One region of the Neobacillus sp. NPDC097160 genome, then DNA from elsewhere that is predicted to be linked to it. Evidence: predicted binding sites of a transcription regulator. Region 1 holds the regulator's gene; each other region holds the start of a gene.
What was found. Region 1 encodes Rex, which represses fermentation and respiration genes when NADH is low (regulators of the CRP and FNR family bind a similar motif). Its sites were predicted from a motif close to TTGTGAAATATTTCACAA; they were not measured.

Region 1 (5,850 bases):
GTGGTAAATGTGGATAATGTGGAAAAGCATAAAAACTGCCTAGAAATAAAACCTTTTAAATGTGAATAATGTTGTGGAAAAGTGGATATTTCTAAAAATTTTGTAGAAATCCTGTAGAAATTTGTTGATATGTTTATCTATTTTGTCGATATATATCAGATATTTGTCGATAACGCATGAGATTTTGTGGATATCTATAAAATGCAAAAAAAACCGAGCCACTAAAGCCCGGTTTCATTCATTACTCCGCAAGTTCAGCCCATTCTTCCATCAACTGCTCAAGCTCTGTCTTAGCTTTTTCACTTTTTATGTTGATTTCTAATACTTTTTCATGGTCCTGGAAAATTTCTGGTGCGCATAATTGCTGCTCGTACGCTTGAATTTGTTCCTCGAGCTCTTCAATTCGTAATTCCATCTCTTCTAACTTTCTTTTACGCTGCCGCTCAAGCTTTTTGCTTTCTTTATCCTGTTGATAACTATTTTTGTCTAGAACTTCCTTTTCAGCAGCCGTTTTTGTAGATGCAGCGAGGGCTAGTGCCGCTAGTTCTTTCTGCTCCAATTTCTTTTCTAGATAATAGTCATAATCACCTAGATACTCTACACTGCCATGACGGCTAAGCTCCAAAACCTTTGTGGCGATCCGGTTAATGAAATATCTGTCATGCGAGACGAATAAAATCGTCCCGGGGTAATCAATCAGGGCATTCTCTAGAACTTCCTTGCTATCCAAATCAAGGTGGTTGGTTGGCTCGTCCAAAATTAATACATTCGCTTTCTCCAGCATCAGCTTAGCCAGAGCCAGCCGTGCTTTTTCACCACCGCTTAAAGTAGAAACGATTTTTAAAACATCATCACCGGAAAAAAGGAAGTTCCCTAAAACCGTCCGAATTTCTTTTTCACTTTTTAACGGATAATCGTCCCAAAGTTCATTCAAGACGCGTTTATTGGAGGTTAATTCTGCCTGCTCCTGGTCATAATAACCAATTGCGAGATTTGTTCCGTAAAAAATCGAACCGGCAAGTGCTGGCAGTTTTTTAATAATCGTTTTTAACAGTGTCGATTTACCGATTCCATTGGGACCAACAAGGGCAATACTTTCCCCTTTATAGGCGCGAAAGGTGATATCCTCAGAAACCTTGTCACCATCATAACCAACTTCTAGTGAGTCTACCGTTAGAACGTCATTCCCGCTTTGTTTTTCAATTTCAAACGAGAACGTCGCAGACTTTTCGTCACCAAGCGGACGGTCCATAATCTCCATTTTTTCAAGCTTTTTCCGGCGGCTTTGTGCTCGTTTTGTCGTCGAGGCCCGCGCTAAATTCCGTTGGATAAAGTCCTTTAGGTTATCGACTTCTTGCTGCTGCTTTTCATAAAGTTTTATGTCGCGCTCATAATTAGCGGCTTTTTGTTCAAGGTAAGAACTATAATTACCCGTAAACCGCGCGATTTGCTTTCGTGATACCTCATAGACCTGTGTAACAACCTTATCTAAAAAATAGCGGTCATGGGAAACAATTAAAATCGCGCCATCATAGCCCTGCAAGTATTGCTCGAGCCATGATAGGGTATCAATATCCAGATGGTTTGTGGGCTCGTCCAGAATTAAGATATCGGGTCTCGTTAACAGCAGCTTGCCAAGGGCTAGCCGGGTTTTCTGTCCGCCGCTTAAACTAGAAATCATTAGGGAACTTTCGAGAAAATTTAACCCATGCAGGACGGAGCGCATATCTGCTTCGTATTGATAGCCTCCCTGTTCCTTAAATTGCACTTGGAGCTGATCATATTCTTTTATAATTCTCTCGTATTTCACCGTGTTTTCGAACACATTAGGATCGGCCATTTGCACTTCCAGATTGCGCAGTGATTTTTCCATCGTGCGAAGCGGTTCGAAGACAGTCAACATTTCTTCCCAAATGGACAAATTAGATTCAAGGCCGGTATTTTGCGCTAAATAGCCGATCGTCACTTCTTTTGGCTTGATAATCTCACCGCCATCATGTGACAAGTGGCCGGCAATAATCTTCAATAATGTCGATTTTCCAGCGCCGTTTCGACCGACGAGGGCAACTCGGTCCCGCGTTTGTAATTCTAGCTTTATATTCGATAAAATAAGGTCAGCGCCATAATATTTTTGTAGTTGATTAACCTGCAACAAAATCATCTTTATTCACCTCTGTACATACTAGTAGTGTACCGTATAAAGGGAATGTCGGCAATAAAGCGCTAGTCTTTCAGTATCAGGCGATGTCTTTACTCAGATAAAAAAGTTCAAAGTTTCACACACATAAAAGGAAAAATAGTGTATTATTTTTGGATAGGAGGATATTTTTTATGGTAGAATTTACTCATTTTAATAAAGAAGGCAGAGCAAAGATGGTCGATGTCAGCGACAAACTGGAAACGGCACGTACCGCTCTGGCTCATTCCAGCATAACGGTTAGTAAAGAAATTTTTGAAAAAATAACCAATCATGACATGAAAAAAGGTGATGTTTTAGCAGTAGCTCAGGTTGCGGCAGTCATGGCGGCTAAAAAGACTTGGGATCTCATTCCGATGTGTCATCCAATTCCCTTAACAGGGGTAAATATCTCCTTTTCATGGGAAAAGGGTCAGCAAGAAAATTATCAATTACAAATTGCTGCAGCGGTTAAAACAAAAGGGAACACGGGTGTGGAAATGGAAGCGTTAACAGCCGCTTCAGCTTGTGCTTTAACCGTCTATGATATGTGTAAAGCAGTCGATAAAGGCATGGTCATTGGACCGACCTATTTAGTTGAGAAAACGGGCGGAAAAAATGGTGACTTTAAGCGAACTGAACAAGTGAAATGATCGTTAACTAAAATTTAAAGGGGTGTGGGAGATTATGAGTAATGAAACGATGAAGATACCACAGGCGACAGCCAAACGGCTGCCCCTCTATTATCGATTTTTAAAAAACCTGCATACTTCCGGCAAGCAAAGGGTCTCATCTGCGGAATTAAGTGAAGCGGTTAAGGTCGATTCGGCAACGATTCGCCGCGATTTTTCGTATTTCGGTGCATTAGGGAAAAAAGGCTATGGGTACAATGTCAATTACTTACTAACCTTCTTTCGTAAAACACTCGACCAGGATGAATTAACAAAGGTTGCGTTAATTGGCGTAGGTAATCTTGGTACGGCCTTTTTAAACTATAATTTTTTAAAAAATAATAACACAAAAATAGAATGTGCTTTCGATGTCGATCCGGCAAAAATGGGAACCAAAATCCGCGAGGTACCGGTTTACAATATGGATGAATTGGAAAAGGTGCTGACGGATGCACAAATATCAGTTGCGATTCTAACCGTTCCGGCTCCCGTAGCACAGATGATTACCGACCGACTTGTGAAAGCTGATGTGAAAGGGATATTAAACTTTACCCCGGCAAGATTAAATGTCCCTCCGTCCATTCGGGTTCATCATATCGACTTAGCAGTAGAACTGCAATCACTCATTTACTTTTTAAAGCATTATCCGACAGAGACAGAGGAAATAGAAGAATAAGTTGAAGTGGGTTATTCACAGAAAGTGGTGAATAGCCCTTTTTTTATTTTCAGTCTTTACATGCGTAACAGTGTTATGTTACATTATAAGACAGAAAGGGGTTTTTACTAATGAGCGAGGAGTTAATTTCTAAAAAGGATTTATTGGATATGGCAGGGATTTCGTACGGACAGCTATATCGCTGGAAACGAAAGGATCTCATTCCAGAGGAATGGTTTGTTCGAAAGTCAACGTTTACGGGCCAGGAAACATTTTTTCCAAAAGAAAAGATCTTAGAACGGATCGACAAGATTCAGACGATGAAAGAGAATCTTTCCTTGGATGAACTGGCAGATATGTTTTCTCCTAATGTAACAGAGTTACATTTCACTAATGATGAACTAGTAAAACGTAACATTGTTTCGGGTGCGGTTATGGACTTATATCTTGAGCATGAAAAGGGCGGATCACATTTTGATTTTTCAAGAATTCTTGAAGTCTATGTATTAGAGAAGCTGCTGCAATCCGGGGAAATTAACCTAGATGAAGGGAAAATGCTGCTTCAAGTCGTAAAGGATAATAGGGGATTAATCAAACAGAAAAACGGGGAAATCGTGCTGACAAGAAAATTGGGGGTTTCATCGTGCTTTTTACTCATAAATACGGAGGAAATAAAGTTTGAACAGGGAACGAAAATCGTTGTGCAGCTTTCTCTTGTGAAATGTATGGAAGAGATGAAAGCGAAACTATTATAAAGGAGAATGACCATGGATACGAAAAAAAGGGGAGACCTGAATCTTAACGGCTTTGGGTCAGCAAACGGCGGGGAATTTCACCATGTAACTATCAATGGAAAAGGAACAGTTAACAGCGATATAGAGTGTGTAGTATTTGAATGTCATGGTTCGGGTATGGTCAACGGGAATGTCATGACGAATAAAGCGAAGGTTAACGGAAACGGAAAAATTAAAGGGAATCTCGAATGCAAAATGTTAACAGTGGATGGAACAGCGAAAATTGAAAATAACCTCTATGTGGATCATTTCAAGGTGGCGGGAAAAGCGACTATCGGTGGAAGGGTAAAGGCAGAGGAAATCAAAATTAAAGGCAGGCTTACGGTCGAAGGGGATTGTGAAGCCGAAACGTTTAATGCGGAATCCATATTTAGGATTGGCGGGCTTTTAAATGCTGATCACGTGGATATTAAAATTTTCGGAGAGTGTAAGGCAAAGGAAATAGGCGGGCAAACGATTCTCGTTACACACAAAGCCCCATTAATGGGATTATTCAAGACTTTTATGCAAACACAGTTGGAAACAGAATGTATCGAAGGGGACAAAATTGAATTGGAAAATACAAAGGCAGCTGTTGTCCGTGGCAATCATATTACGATCGGGGCTAAATGTGAAATTGGTCTCGTGGAATATACAGGCGAGCTTACAGTAGATAAAAAGGCCATTGTAAAAGAGTCCAGAAAAGTGTAAAAGGGGGAAATAGAAATGAAAAAGGGTCAAAATCTGACGGTAAATGGATCGGGCAATTACCCAGGCGGCAGTTACGATAAGGTAAGCATCCGCGGAGAAGGGACGATTGAAAGTAATGTCGAATGCACATCGTTTCATGTTTACGGAACGAGTGAGACATTGGCGGATGTGAAAGCAGGATCGGTAAAAGTGATCGGTGAATCGGAAGTAAAGGGGGATATGGAGTCTGGTGACATGCTGGTGATGGGGACGCTGTCCATCGATGGAAAGGCTGCATTGAAAAAAATGAAGATTCTTGGCACGCTTGAGGTGGGTGAGCAGCTTTACGGCGAAGTGGCAAATATTAAGGGCAGTATTTCCGTGGGCGGTGATGTCGAATATGAGAAATTCGAGTTAAGTGGCGGATTCGAAATCAAAGGTCTCCTAAATGCGGACACGATCAATATTGGCTTGCGTTTTGGCGACAGCACGGCAGAGGAGATCGGCGGTGAGAAAATCACGATTAAAAGAAAAACGGCACTGCTTCCGTTTGTAAAGGATGAGGGATCACTTGTTGTGAAGGTGATTGAAGGGGATGAGGTTTTTCTTGAAAATACGAAGGCGGATATCATCAGGGGAAACCTTGTCAAAATCGGCTCAGGCTGTCAAATTGGCCGGGTAGAATATTCGACAGATTTTATCCAGGATAAGAATTCAACTGTGAAAATGTCGGAAAAGATATAGAGGGGGATTTATGGTAGCGAAGGAAAGTAAATTAGGGTTGGTTGTTGCAGGGTTATTATTGAGTATATTGATGGCATCGATGGATAACACGATTGTGGTTACGGCAATGGGGACGATTGTCGGTGATCTTGGCGGGTTGGA
Region 2 (5,850 bases), on a different contig from region 1:
AATTGGGAAATAGTCAATGAGCAAATCCCCCGGCGTAAAATTGTCCTCTCCTATTTCTTGGATTAAATTTGAAGCTGCAGGATTGGAATATAGAATTTTTCCTTCCTGGTCAATAAAGAATAATGATTCTTCAATGACCTCAGGAATGATCGGTCTGTTCTCGGTCATACCAATCAAAATACCACTCAATGTTTCCGTCGCCTCTGACAACGCTTCCATTTTTTGCTGATATCGAACCTGTTCACTGATATCTTTTTCCATAATCAGTGTACCAATAATACGATTGTTGTCGGCTATTATTGGGACCACGCTTTGATCGACCGTCTTTCCTTCTTGAGTCAATGCCCGATTAAGAAACATCGGCTTACCCGTTCGTAAAGTAAAGAGAACAGAAGGTTCAAAAGCCTCATAGACTAATTTTCCTACAACGGTTTTTTTATAGACTGACTTCGCGGTTTTAGGTACAGCTTCCGCCACGACAAGTGCATGCTTACCATCTTTTGTAGGACAATCAACGAAAACATTTGCTTTATTTAAGTCTGCAATTAATGGCAATGTAACCACTATCTCATTAATTTTTTGAACGTCTGCTACCGATAGATTCGTGTGAATGTTGCATAATTCTTCTACCCTATTATATTTCATTTGTTGTATCTCTCCTAAAAGTGTAGAAAGATAGAATATATGAAACATTATAGTAGGCATTTGCGAATTTTGTCAATAATGTGATGTTTTAGAAACTTATGAAGGTAAGCGTTTAAAATGCGAAATATGATTAAATCCAGGATTTCACCAGATTCATCAATCACTACTCAATTTTAATTGAGTCAATTTAACCCCACTGGCTTTGTTCTTTAAAACATCCCCTATTAAATCGGCTAGATAGGCTCCTGCTTCAACAGGCGGTATCCCGCCATCATGTATGTTAGAAATGACCGTTCTATCCGCTTCGACAGTGTCTTGACTTGGACGATAAATAAGATAGGCACTAATACTTTTTGCAGTAGCTAAGCCCGGGCGTTCACCAATTAGAGAAATGACAACATCACAATTAGTGATGGACGCCAATTCATCCTGGATCCATACACGGCTTCTTTTAATAAAAACAGGTTCACCAAGGGAAATATTTTTCACCTGTAATCCTTGAACCAGTGCCGGCAGTAAATCCCGGATATTCGCTTCGACTCCAGTAGAACTAAGTCCATCCGAAACAATAATTTGTACTTGTTTGCCTTTTGAAAGATTCTTTTCAGCCCATTTTCTTGATGCATCATCAAGCTTCCGGCCACTATCTAAATTCATTAAATATTCATCCATCGATTCCGATTTTGACTGGAGGACTGGAAGGTTTAATTCTGATAAAAACTCCTTAGAAACCCCTCGAAAAACAGCGTCTTGCGCTGCAGCATGATCGATGCGGAAATCAAGGTATTCCCTTGTCTTCATGCGAGTTCCTGTCCGTCCAATTCCAATTCTTGCAGGTGTTATTGATTGTACCTTTTCAATTATTTCACCATCCATTGGACTGTTTACTCTTACGACCTTTTCTTTTTCGTATACTATACTCCGAATCATTTTTTCTACCTTTTCCTGGTAAATCGGTGTTGTTGACGGCCTTACATTTTTTAGTTCTGTTTTCCCTAATTCCTCCAGCACTTGTTTAACAATAGCTTGTATATCCATTATTGAATTCCTCCTTCCTTATTTAAAAATGGATAAATCTCCAGCTCGCTCGGTAAGGCGGCCATTTTCCATAATGCCCATTTTCTCCAACCACTGTTCAAACTCCCTTAATGGACGAAGACCAAGCATCTCTCTTAAGCTTGCATCATCATGATAGCTTGTATCTTGATAGCTAAGCATGACATCATCCCCGCCTGGTACACCCATATAGAAGTTTGCACCGGCAAGAGCAGTCAGCATACCGGCAATTTCCTGATCATTTTGGTCAGCTTGCATATGGTTCGTATAGGTTGGGGCAATCCCCATTGGAAGTCCATGTAATTTTCCCATAAAAAGATCCTCTAGATCCGCGCGAATTACTTGTTTACCATCATAAATTGTTTCCGGTCCTATGAAGCCTGAAACATTATTAACCATAAACGGTTTCCAGTGACGTGCATAGCCATAGGTTCTAGCTTCAAGTGTCTGCATATCAATCCCATGATGGGCATTAAGTGACACTTCCGATCCTTGCCCTGTTTCAAAATAAAGCTGATTCGGTCCCGCAGAGGTACCATATTTGGCCATAAGTTCATATGCCTCATCCAAAATGGCCCTTGAAACACCGAAATCATTATTAGCAGCTTGTGTCCCAGCAAGGCTTTGGAACATAAGGCCAATAGGCGCCCCTTTTCTCAAGGCTTGCATTTGTGTTGTAATATGAGCTAGGACACAGTTTTGCGTCGGAATTTCCCATTTTCGGATAAAATCATGTGTCATATGTAATATCCGTGAAACGGACTCAACGCTATCATTATTCGGGTTTACACCGATCACTGCATCACCGGAACCAAATGATAACCCTTCTTTCATTGATGCTAAAATTCCTTCAGGGTTATCGCTCGGGTGGTTTGGCTGGCAGCGAAATGCCAAACGGCCTTGTTCACCAATCGTTGTATTACAATGAGCAGTAGGTCTGATTTTTTGTGCGGCCATCACTAAGTCGATGCTTGACATTAGTTTTGCCACACCCGAAATCATCTCACTTGTTAATCCCTTGCTAATTCGGAATAAATCAGATGCATTTGTTTTGTGTGATAAGATAAATTCTCTTAATTCTCCAATTGACCAATTGGCTAATTCTTGATATATATATTGATTAAGATCATCATAAATAATTCTTGTTACCTCATCCTGTTCATACGGAATAACAGGATTCTCATAAATCTCCTTCAGTGTGAGCTCACTTAAAACGACTTTTGCTGCCATGCGCTCCAGATAAGACTGAGCAGCAATTCCCGCCATTTTATCCCCTGATTTTTCTTCACTTGCCTTTGCTAAGACCTCCTGAATCGAATGAAACTGGAACCTTATATTTTTTACCGTACATGTAAACATAGATTCTTCCCTCCTCATTATTGAAGATCCTTTCTATCGTGTTGAATTCACTTACTGGAAAGCGCTTGCATTAATGGATGCAGTAAACGACAAAAAGGCGCCCTACTCGTATAAGCCAATAGAATGACTTAACTTGTAAGGCGCCTTCACCCAGTATTTTCACTTGTTATCAATTATAACAAGGTGATAGGTGAAAAGATAGATTTTTTTTAGAGATAGAGTTATCTCATAAGCTATCTAAAAAAACTTTTTGCCATAAGTGAATTTGAATTTTCGTTTTAAGTAATTTTTCAATTTCTTGATTTTCAAGCTTAAAGGTATGAATCGGATGTCCCGGCTGATCTTCTGGCCTTATTGTTTTGTAGCTCTCTTTTTCGATTGAGCCATTAAAAAGGGCTGAGTGCTGGGAGTACAAGCGCTGTAGTTCAGCAGTAGAGATCCCTTCACCAAAATCATGCTGGAGCTGGGAAATTTCATCAACGGTTATTTTTCCTATAAAGGCATCGAAATGTGCCTTTACCACATCTAGATTTCTGCCGTTATGAGGGTCTTGAAAAATTTGCTTTAATATTGTTATGCGATCAGTATTTTTAGTCGTTAGTTGTTCACGGTTATTAATGAATTCACTCATATAAGGATTCTCCTTCATTGTTGCTACAAACTTTCGAATAAATTTCTCATTACTAACTTATCACTTCAAAAAGTGGTTGTTTGTGATATACATCATTAGTACGATTTTAAATGTGAAAACTTTAAGAACGCCTGAAATGAAAGATAAAATTGAAAAAGGGCAGTGACGTTTATCATCACTGCCCTTTCATTAAAATTCTCCTGTTAATTTACCTTCTTCGGGCCTTTCCAATACATTTCCCGTAAACGATATTTTTGTAGTTTTCCAGTAGCTGTTTTTGGTAAAGCTTCCACAAACTCAACAGCTTTTGGTGCTTTAAAGTGGGCCATGTTCGCACGGCAAAATTGAATAATTTCTTCTTCCGTCACGTTTGCACCGGGCTGCAACACGATGATCGCCTGTGGAACCTCGCCCCACTTTTCATCAGGAATGGCGATGACGGCAGTCTCCAAAACAGCCGGATGTTTATACAAAACACCTTCCACTTCTGTAGAAGAAATATTTTCTCCACCAGATATGATCAAATCCTTGGCACGGTCTTGAATTTCGATGAACCCATCAGGATGTGTGACAGCCAAATCGCCGGTGTGGAACCATCCATCCCTTACGGCAGCCGCTGTTGTTTGTGGATCCTTGTAATAGCCCGCCATCACAACATTACCGCGGGTAACGATTTCTCCAAGCTCTCTCCCATTCCATGCCACTTCCTCACCATCTTGATGAACGACCTTTGTTTCCCCATTAAAGGCAAGTTCAATTCCTTGTCTTGCCTTAATAGCTGCTTGTTCATTGGACGATTTTGCATCAAACTCTTTTTTCCACTCGCAATAAAGGATGAATGGAGAGGTTTCCGTCAAACCATATACGTGAATCATATTTAAGCCCAGAATTTCCTGTGCCTTTTGAATTAGAGCCGCTGCCGGCGGAGCTCCAGCTGTGGCCATGCGAGGGCTCGTCTTAATTTCAACTTCCTTCGCTTTTGGATCATTTACTAGCATATTCACAACAGTCGGGGCACCACATAACAGTGAAATATTTTTCTGTTCAAATAACTCGAGAATTAATGGCGGATCAACCTTTCGCAAACATACATGGGTGCCCCCGGCCGCCGTAATCGCCCAGACACCGCCCCAGCCATTTGCATGGAACATCGGTAATGTATGAAGATACACATCATCGGGTTTTACATTTAGATGATATAAGAAATTAGCAGCATTTAGATAATTCCCACGATGGGTTAACATAACACCTTTTGGATTTGAAGTGGTTCCACTTGTATAATTTAATGTTAGAAGCTGATTTTCATCGATTTCCACCTTCGGTAAATCGGCATTTTGGGGAGCATGCTGAAGAAAATCCTCATACTCAACACCGTTTAATGACGTTTGATGTCCTGGTACAGACACAATAATGATTTGTTCTAAGGAAAGTCGATCAACCATTTCCTCAATCGGAGCAGTAAATTCCTCGTCTACAATTAGCATTTTCGAGTCACTGTGACGGATAATGTACTCCAAATCATCTGCAATAAGACGGTAATTTAACGGAACCATTACCGCACCAAGCTGGCAAATACCATAGAAGCATTCCAACATATAATGGGTGTTAGGCAGCATCACTGCCACATGGTCCCCTTCTTCTACTCCAGCATGAAGTAACGCAGCAGAAAGCTGATCAACACGCTGTCCAAATTCTTGATATGTAAATTCTTTCTCGCCATCGATCACAGCCGTTTTTTGAGGATAATATTTGATCGCTCTCCGCTTCCAATCAAGTGGGGTTAAGGGTGTAAACATTATAATCAACTCCTTTTACTTTTTTGAAAATTCACTTTATAATTTCACCACTGTTTTGACAAAATCCTTTAAATTATTAAATTTTCTTACCTGGAAAGAGTTAGACTCATTCAATCTGTAAAACCCAATGGTGCCTGACACCCTTTTTAAGTCTGGCACTATTTTTACGTTGTTTTTGGACAATCTTTTTTTATATTGAGCAATTCCCCTATACAAATTGAACTACACCTACGTAGATTAATAGGAGAATAGGAGACGAGCTAAAACATATTGGTTATTGTCGGCGTCCTCCCTTTTCAAGAATAATAAGAGGTGAAAAAATGAGACAATTTTCTTCAGAGGATATTCGAAATGCTGCAGAGG
Region 3 (5,850 bases), on a different contig from region 1:
TCGTGACACGTATAGCATTTTTGTTCGTTTTTACCGGCCTCTGTTCCATGATTACCGATAAATGTTTTCGTATGGCTTTCTGGCCGTATTTTATGGCAAGCTTGGCAAAATGTATTTTCCTTTGCATATGTGTGCTCGTTCTTAGTGGTTTTATCGCTATTTACCTGATTTAAATACTTATCAACTGTTGAAGCTTCCTCATATCCTTGCAGTGGTGCAGTTGACATGTACTTATGACATGAATTGCAATCCTTTAATTCAGTTTTGGCTACGATGCCATGTGTTTTTGTTTTAAAGTCCGCTTTTTTATGGCTCTTTGGAACCATCCCAGTCGTATGACAGGCACTGCACTCCGTTGTAATTTTTCTTGCGATATGACAATCCATGCATGTTTCCATCGCTGGCCGGGTAAATTTCAAATCCGCCATCGCTGCCTTTCCAACCTTGCTGTCCCATTTATCATAGTCGGTCTTAAAGGTCATGTTTCGATCGGCTATTTTGCCGTGGGCAACGCTGCTATGGCACTGTGTACATTTTATTTTTTTGTCTGAATGCTGCTTGTGGGGAATAATGATGTCCCCTGATGGTGTAAATTCACGTGTTGAAATATTATGACATTTTTCACATGCACTATCAGGAATTTCTTTTGGCATGCGGATTATGGCTGCCGTTGTATCCTCTTCATTTCGTAAATTCTTTATAACTCCGTCTGCTTTATCCTTCGCTATCTGCTTAATCCCTGGGTCGGTATGACAGTTTACACAATCCACCTCACTATGGGTAGAGGCTTTCCACGTAAAGACCTCAGGTTTCATCTCATGACACGATGAGCAAAACTCTGAGCTAGAGGTTGCCTTTAGCCCAGAGAACCCAAGTGAGAGGAAAACGACGATAAAAAACAGTGCGAGAGTCACAAATTTGATTAACTTATAACGATAACGAGGAGGGGCCGGCAGGTCGTGTTTGTGATCTTCATCCATAAAAGCGTCCCCCCAGATTTGATCTCTTAGTTTTTAACATCGTCTTTAAAGCCAGTTCGATGGCAATATTGGCAATAAACATCTGTTGGTGCTTTGTGCTCAGCAGCGTCAGCTTTTGGTTTTTCACGATCATGACAGACAAAGCATTCTGCTTTCATTTCATTTGTTTTTGCTTTGTCAGCATGACTTGTCAGCCATTGATTGCTTTCTCCATGACTATCAGGACGATCAGCGTGACAAGCGCTACAGAATTTATTCGTTCTTGCTTGTTCTTTAACAAGGGTCATATTAGGTACATATTTTGTCTTTTGATCACCCATTTTTAGCAGGGACATGATGTCTTCTTTTGGAATTTCTCTAACCCATTTAGAATCCTGGTGACAGTTCACACATTTATCTAGGTCTTTAACTGCTGTGGTGCCGTGATTATTGCTCCAATCGACATTTTTATGTGTTTTAGGAATTTCTGTTTGTTTATGGCATGTTTTACATTCCATCGAAATCTTAGCATCCTTTTTCTGCTTACCAATGGCTTGTAAAATGATTGCTTGGGTTTTTTCATCATGGACAGCAGCGTCTACTTCTTTACTTTCGCCCTCTTTTGCTGCTTCACCTGATGCTTCTTTTGTTTTTTCTTCGAGTTTTTTCTCCATTTCCTCCGGATTTGGCGGGACGTTATAGGCAACATCTTCCCACGGCTTTTCGCCATTATTTACTTTGTCATGACAGTCAATACATGATCCCATATTAGGTCTCAAGTATTTCTTTTCCATTAATTTTTCGGCAGTTTCCTTTGTCCAATGTCCACGGACTTCTTCTGTATTGATACCACGGCTAACGATTTTAGCGTGAACAACACCTGCGTGGCAGGAAATACAAGGAATGCCTTCTTCGATATGTCCTTTATGGTTAACCTTCAAGTCACCGGATGCTGTGACAAGGCGGTTCTTGGAGTGGCATTGTAAACAGTTTTCATTTGAAATAGCTTCTTCTTCGGTTTGAACAATTTGTTCAGGAACTCCAGTTACATGGTAGTACACTTCTTTCATCGATTTCATTTTGTGGGTTACCATATTGACGAACCCAGGTTTGATATGACATTGAACGCATGTAATGTTGCTGTGGGCGCTTGCTGTATACGTTGAATACTCTGGTGCCATTTCATGACAGCTAGCACAGAATGACGGCGAGTTGGTTAAGGAAAGTACTCCATATCCCCCGCCGAAAACAACGATACAGCCAACAAGTGACACGAATAGTAATTTCCACCTGTTAACCGGGTTCTTCCAGTCTATACCTCTGAATTTCTGCCATAGTCCACGAATCAGGCCAACTTTTTTTCTATCTTCTCTCGTTTCGGGATCTTTATCTTTATCTTTCTTTTTCCCCCAAATGGCCACTTAACTCACCCTTCCCATTTTGGTTTCTTTCTCTATTTATGTTCCATATTAACCTCTCTAAAGGTAGTATCTAACATTGTGAGAGTATATTCCAATGTACAATTTGTGAATATTTTTTCATACAGACAAAAGTCCCGCTTTCCCCTAATAACAACATAAAAACGTTGTTATTAAAGGGATAGATTACTACTATTCATATAGTGTAAACAAAGAAATAAATGTATCTTTATGCGAAATATCAGATATTCATTCATTCAATATTCAGTTTTATTGCCATGTCATTCGACTGAATTGTATTCTCAGATAAAATGCCATAAGTCTGTCATATTTGACAAAAAATCGAACATTCGATAACGGTTTAAAAGTTCGTTGATATATAATAGTAGAATGACAATTTTTGCTCCCTTGCTTCCATTGTTGTCACTGTAATGTGGAAATGGTAAGATGATAAGGGAAATTATCGAATATTTTTGACAAGAAAAGCGCAAGCGCCCTGGTCAGCGGCGTATGGCCTGGAGCGCTCCAACTGAAATAAAGGAAACACGAAGAGCCGGAGGCGATTCGATGTTGACTTATCGTAGGGCGGAGAGCGAAGGACACTAGCCGCTAGGGCACTGGAGCTGGACATTTCTCAAAGTCAAAATTTATACTTTCTTATTTTTAAAAAAGTGATTTTTTAGTCTCGATAAAAAGGAGCGTTCATCAGATGATGGGGATTTTAAATAAAGTATTTGATCTGAACAAACGCGAGCTGAAAAGGTTAGACAAGCTTGCAGCGAAAATTGATGTCCTTGCAGCTGAAACAGAAAAGTTAACAGACGATCAGCTTCGAGAAAAAACAGAAGAGTTTAAGGCCCGTTATCAAAAGGGCGAAACATTGGATGACCTTCTTGTTGAAGCATTTGCGGTTGTCCGCGAGGGAGCCCGACGTGTGCTTGGCTTATATCCGTACCATGTTCAACTGATGGGGGGTATTTCTCTCCATGAAGGGAACATTTCCGAGATGAAGACCGGGGAAGGTAAAACGTTAACCGCAACCATGCCGGTTTATTTAAATGCCCTCTCGGGTAAAGGTGTTCACGTTGTTACGGTCAACGAATACTTGGCAAGCCGTGACGCGACCGAAATGGGTGAACTATATCAATTTTTAGGACTTACGGTTGGCTTGAATTTGAACAGCATGGATAAGGATGAAAAGCAAGCTGCCTATGCCTGCGATATTACGTACGGTACAAATAACGAATTTGGCTTCGATTACCTTCGTGATAACATGGTTCTTTATAAAGAGCAAAAGGTCCAGCGCCCGCTTTTTTATGCGGTTATTGACGAGGTTGACTCGATTTTAATTGACGAAGCTCGGACCCCGTTGATTATTTCCGGCTCAGCGCAAAAATCGGCTGTTCTTTATATCCAAGCAAATGCCTTTGTGCGGATGCTGACAAAGGATACCGACTATACGTATGATGAAAAAACGAAGGGCGTTATGCTGACAGAAGAAGGCATCAGCAAAGCTGAAAAAGCTTTCGGGATTGAAAACCTTTTTGATATGTCGCATGTGACCTTGAACCATCATATTAACCAGGCGTTAAAAGCGAATGTCAGCATGCACCTCGATATCGATTATGTCGTGCAGGAAGGCGAAATTGTCATTGTTGACCAGTTTACTGGGCGTTTAATGAAAGGACGCCGTTACAGCGAAGGCTTGCACCAGGCGATTGAAGCGAAAGAGGGCCTCGAAGTTCAAAATGAAAGCATGACGATGGCAACGATTACGTTCCAAAACTATTTCCGTATGTATTCAAAATTAGCCGGTATGACGGGTACCGCTAAAACGGAAGAGGAAGAATTCCGTAACATTTATAATATGAATGTTATCGTGATTCCTACGAACAGACCCATTGCCCGTGATGACCGCGCCGATTTAATTTACTCTACGATGGACGGCAAGTTCCGCGCCGTTGTCGAGGATATTGCGGAACGAAATCAAAAGGGGCAGCCAGTACTTGTTGGTACAGTTGCGATTGAAACATCTGAGTTAATTTCAACCTATTTATTCAAAAAACGTATTCACCACAATGTCTTGAACGCGAAAAACCATGAACGCGAAGCTGAAATCATTGCCGAAGCAGGCCACAAGGGCTCCGTAACGATTGCGACCAATATGGCCGGCCGTGGTACAGACATTAAACTAGGTGAAGGTGTCATTGAACTTGGCGGCCTTGCGGTTATTGGTACCGAACGCCACGAAAGCAGACGGATTGATAACCAGCTTCGCGGACGTTCCGGTCGTCAAGGGGATCCTGGTGTCACACAGTTTTATTTATCAATGGAAGATGAGCTGATGCGCCGCTTTGGCTCAGACAATATGAAAGCGATGATGCAAAAGCTTGGAATGGATGATTCCCAGCCAATTCAGAGTAAGATGGTATCTCGTGCTGTTGAATCTGCGCAAAAACGCGTCGAGGGCAACAACTTCGATGCCCGTAAACAGCTGTTGCAATATGACGACGTTCTTCGTCAGCAGCGTGAAATTATTTACTCCCAGCGTGATGAAGTGTTAGAATCTGAAAACCTTCGCGAAATTGTTCAAAAAATGATTCTTAACTCGATTCAGCGTAATGTTGATGCCCATGCATCACGTCATGAGGATGAGGAAGAATGGAACCTCCAGGCGATTGTCGAATATATCCATGCCACCCTTCTTCATGAAGGTGACATTACCGTGGATGACCTTAAGGGCAAAGATCCAGAGGAAATCGTCGATGCCATTTACGCAAAAGTGCAGGAGCGCTACGAGGAGAAGGAACAAATCCTTTATCCTGATCAAATGCGCGAATTTGAAAAGGTTGTGACACTAAGGGCAGTTGACTCTAAGTGGATTGATCATATTGACGCAATGGATCAGCTGCGTCAAGGAATTCATTTACGTGCATATGGACAAATCGATCCGCTTCGTGAATACCAGCATGAAGGCTTCGCAATGTTTGAAGCGATGATTCAATCGATCGAGGATGAGACAGCCATGTACATTATGAAGGCTGAGATTCGCAACAATCTTGAGCGTGAAGAAGTCGCAAAAGGTCAAGCGGTGAATCCGAAAGAAGACGGCGAACCTGTTAAGAAAAAACCAAAAGTGAAGCAAATTGATGTCGGCCGCAACGACCCATGTATTTGCGGCAGCGGCAAGAAATATAAGAACTGCTGTGGGGCGGCGAAGTAAATACGGCTTAAGAGTGAAATGAATGCCGCAAATTTTGTGGAGCACCATAGTGGAGGGCTGGCGAGCAAATCGCCAGCTTTCTTTTTTTGGGGATGGGTTTTGTATAACTGTTGATAAATGGTGGGAATTTGTAGATAATTAACTCAAATTTATCATTATCGTTTGAATATTTGTAGAATAACGACCCAAGATACGTAGATAAGTGCCTTGGATATATTGGGAATTTGAAACTTACTATCAAAATCTTAAT

Region 2: a site for Rex is predicted at 3,802-3,819, ahead of ACIQXV_RS12500 (DUF438 domain-containing protein). Genes of this name have one in related genera too.
Region 3: a site for Rex is predicted at 2,484-2,501, ahead of ACIQXV_RS19285 (cytochrome c3 family protein). Genes of this name have one in related genera too.

Annotation. Positions count from the first base shown of each region.
Region 1 covers NZ_JBIWDU010000022.1:85,944-91,793, reverse strand. Annotated here, with positions in the region: gene ACIQXV_RS25495 (ABC-F family ATP-binding cassette domain-containing protein) at 242-2,161, opposite strand; gene moaC (cyclic pyranopterin monophosphate synthase MoaC) at 2,332-2,829, shown strand; gene ACIQXV_RS25485 (redox-sensing transcriptional repressor Rex) at 2,864-3,523, shown strand; gene ACIQXV_RS25480 (YhbD family protein) at 3,634-4,257, shown strand; gene ACIQXV_RS25475 (polymer-forming cytoskeletal protein) at 4,270-4,986, shown strand; gene ACIQXV_RS25470 (cytoplasmic protein) at 5,002-5,709, shown strand; gene ACIQXV_RS25465 (MDR family MFS transporter) at 5,720-5,850, shown strand, end outside.
Region 2 covers NZ_JBIWDU010000007.1:246,076-251,925, forward strand. Annotated here, with positions in the region: gene ACIQXV_RS12485 (sensor histidine kinase) at 1-645, opposite strand, end outside; gene eutC (ethanolamine ammonia-lyase subunit EutC) at 802-1,683, opposite strand; gene ACIQXV_RS12495 (ethanolamine ammonia-lyase subunit EutB) at 1,702-3,060, opposite strand; gene ACIQXV_RS12500 (DUF438 domain-containing protein) at 3,287-3,691, opposite strand; gene ACIQXV_RS12505 (long-chain-fatty-acid--CoA ligase) at 3,895-5,487, opposite strand; partial or broken gene ACIQXV_RS12510 (hypothetical protein) at 5,808-5,850, shown strand, end outside.
Region 3 covers NZ_JBIWDU010000014.1:21,158-27,007, reverse strand. Annotated here, with positions in the region: gene ACIQXV_RS19290 (cytochrome c3 family protein) at 1-980, opposite strand, end outside; gene ACIQXV_RS19285 (cytochrome c3 family protein) at 1,007-2,380, opposite strand; gene secA (preprotein translocase subunit SecA) at 3,087-5,600, shown strand.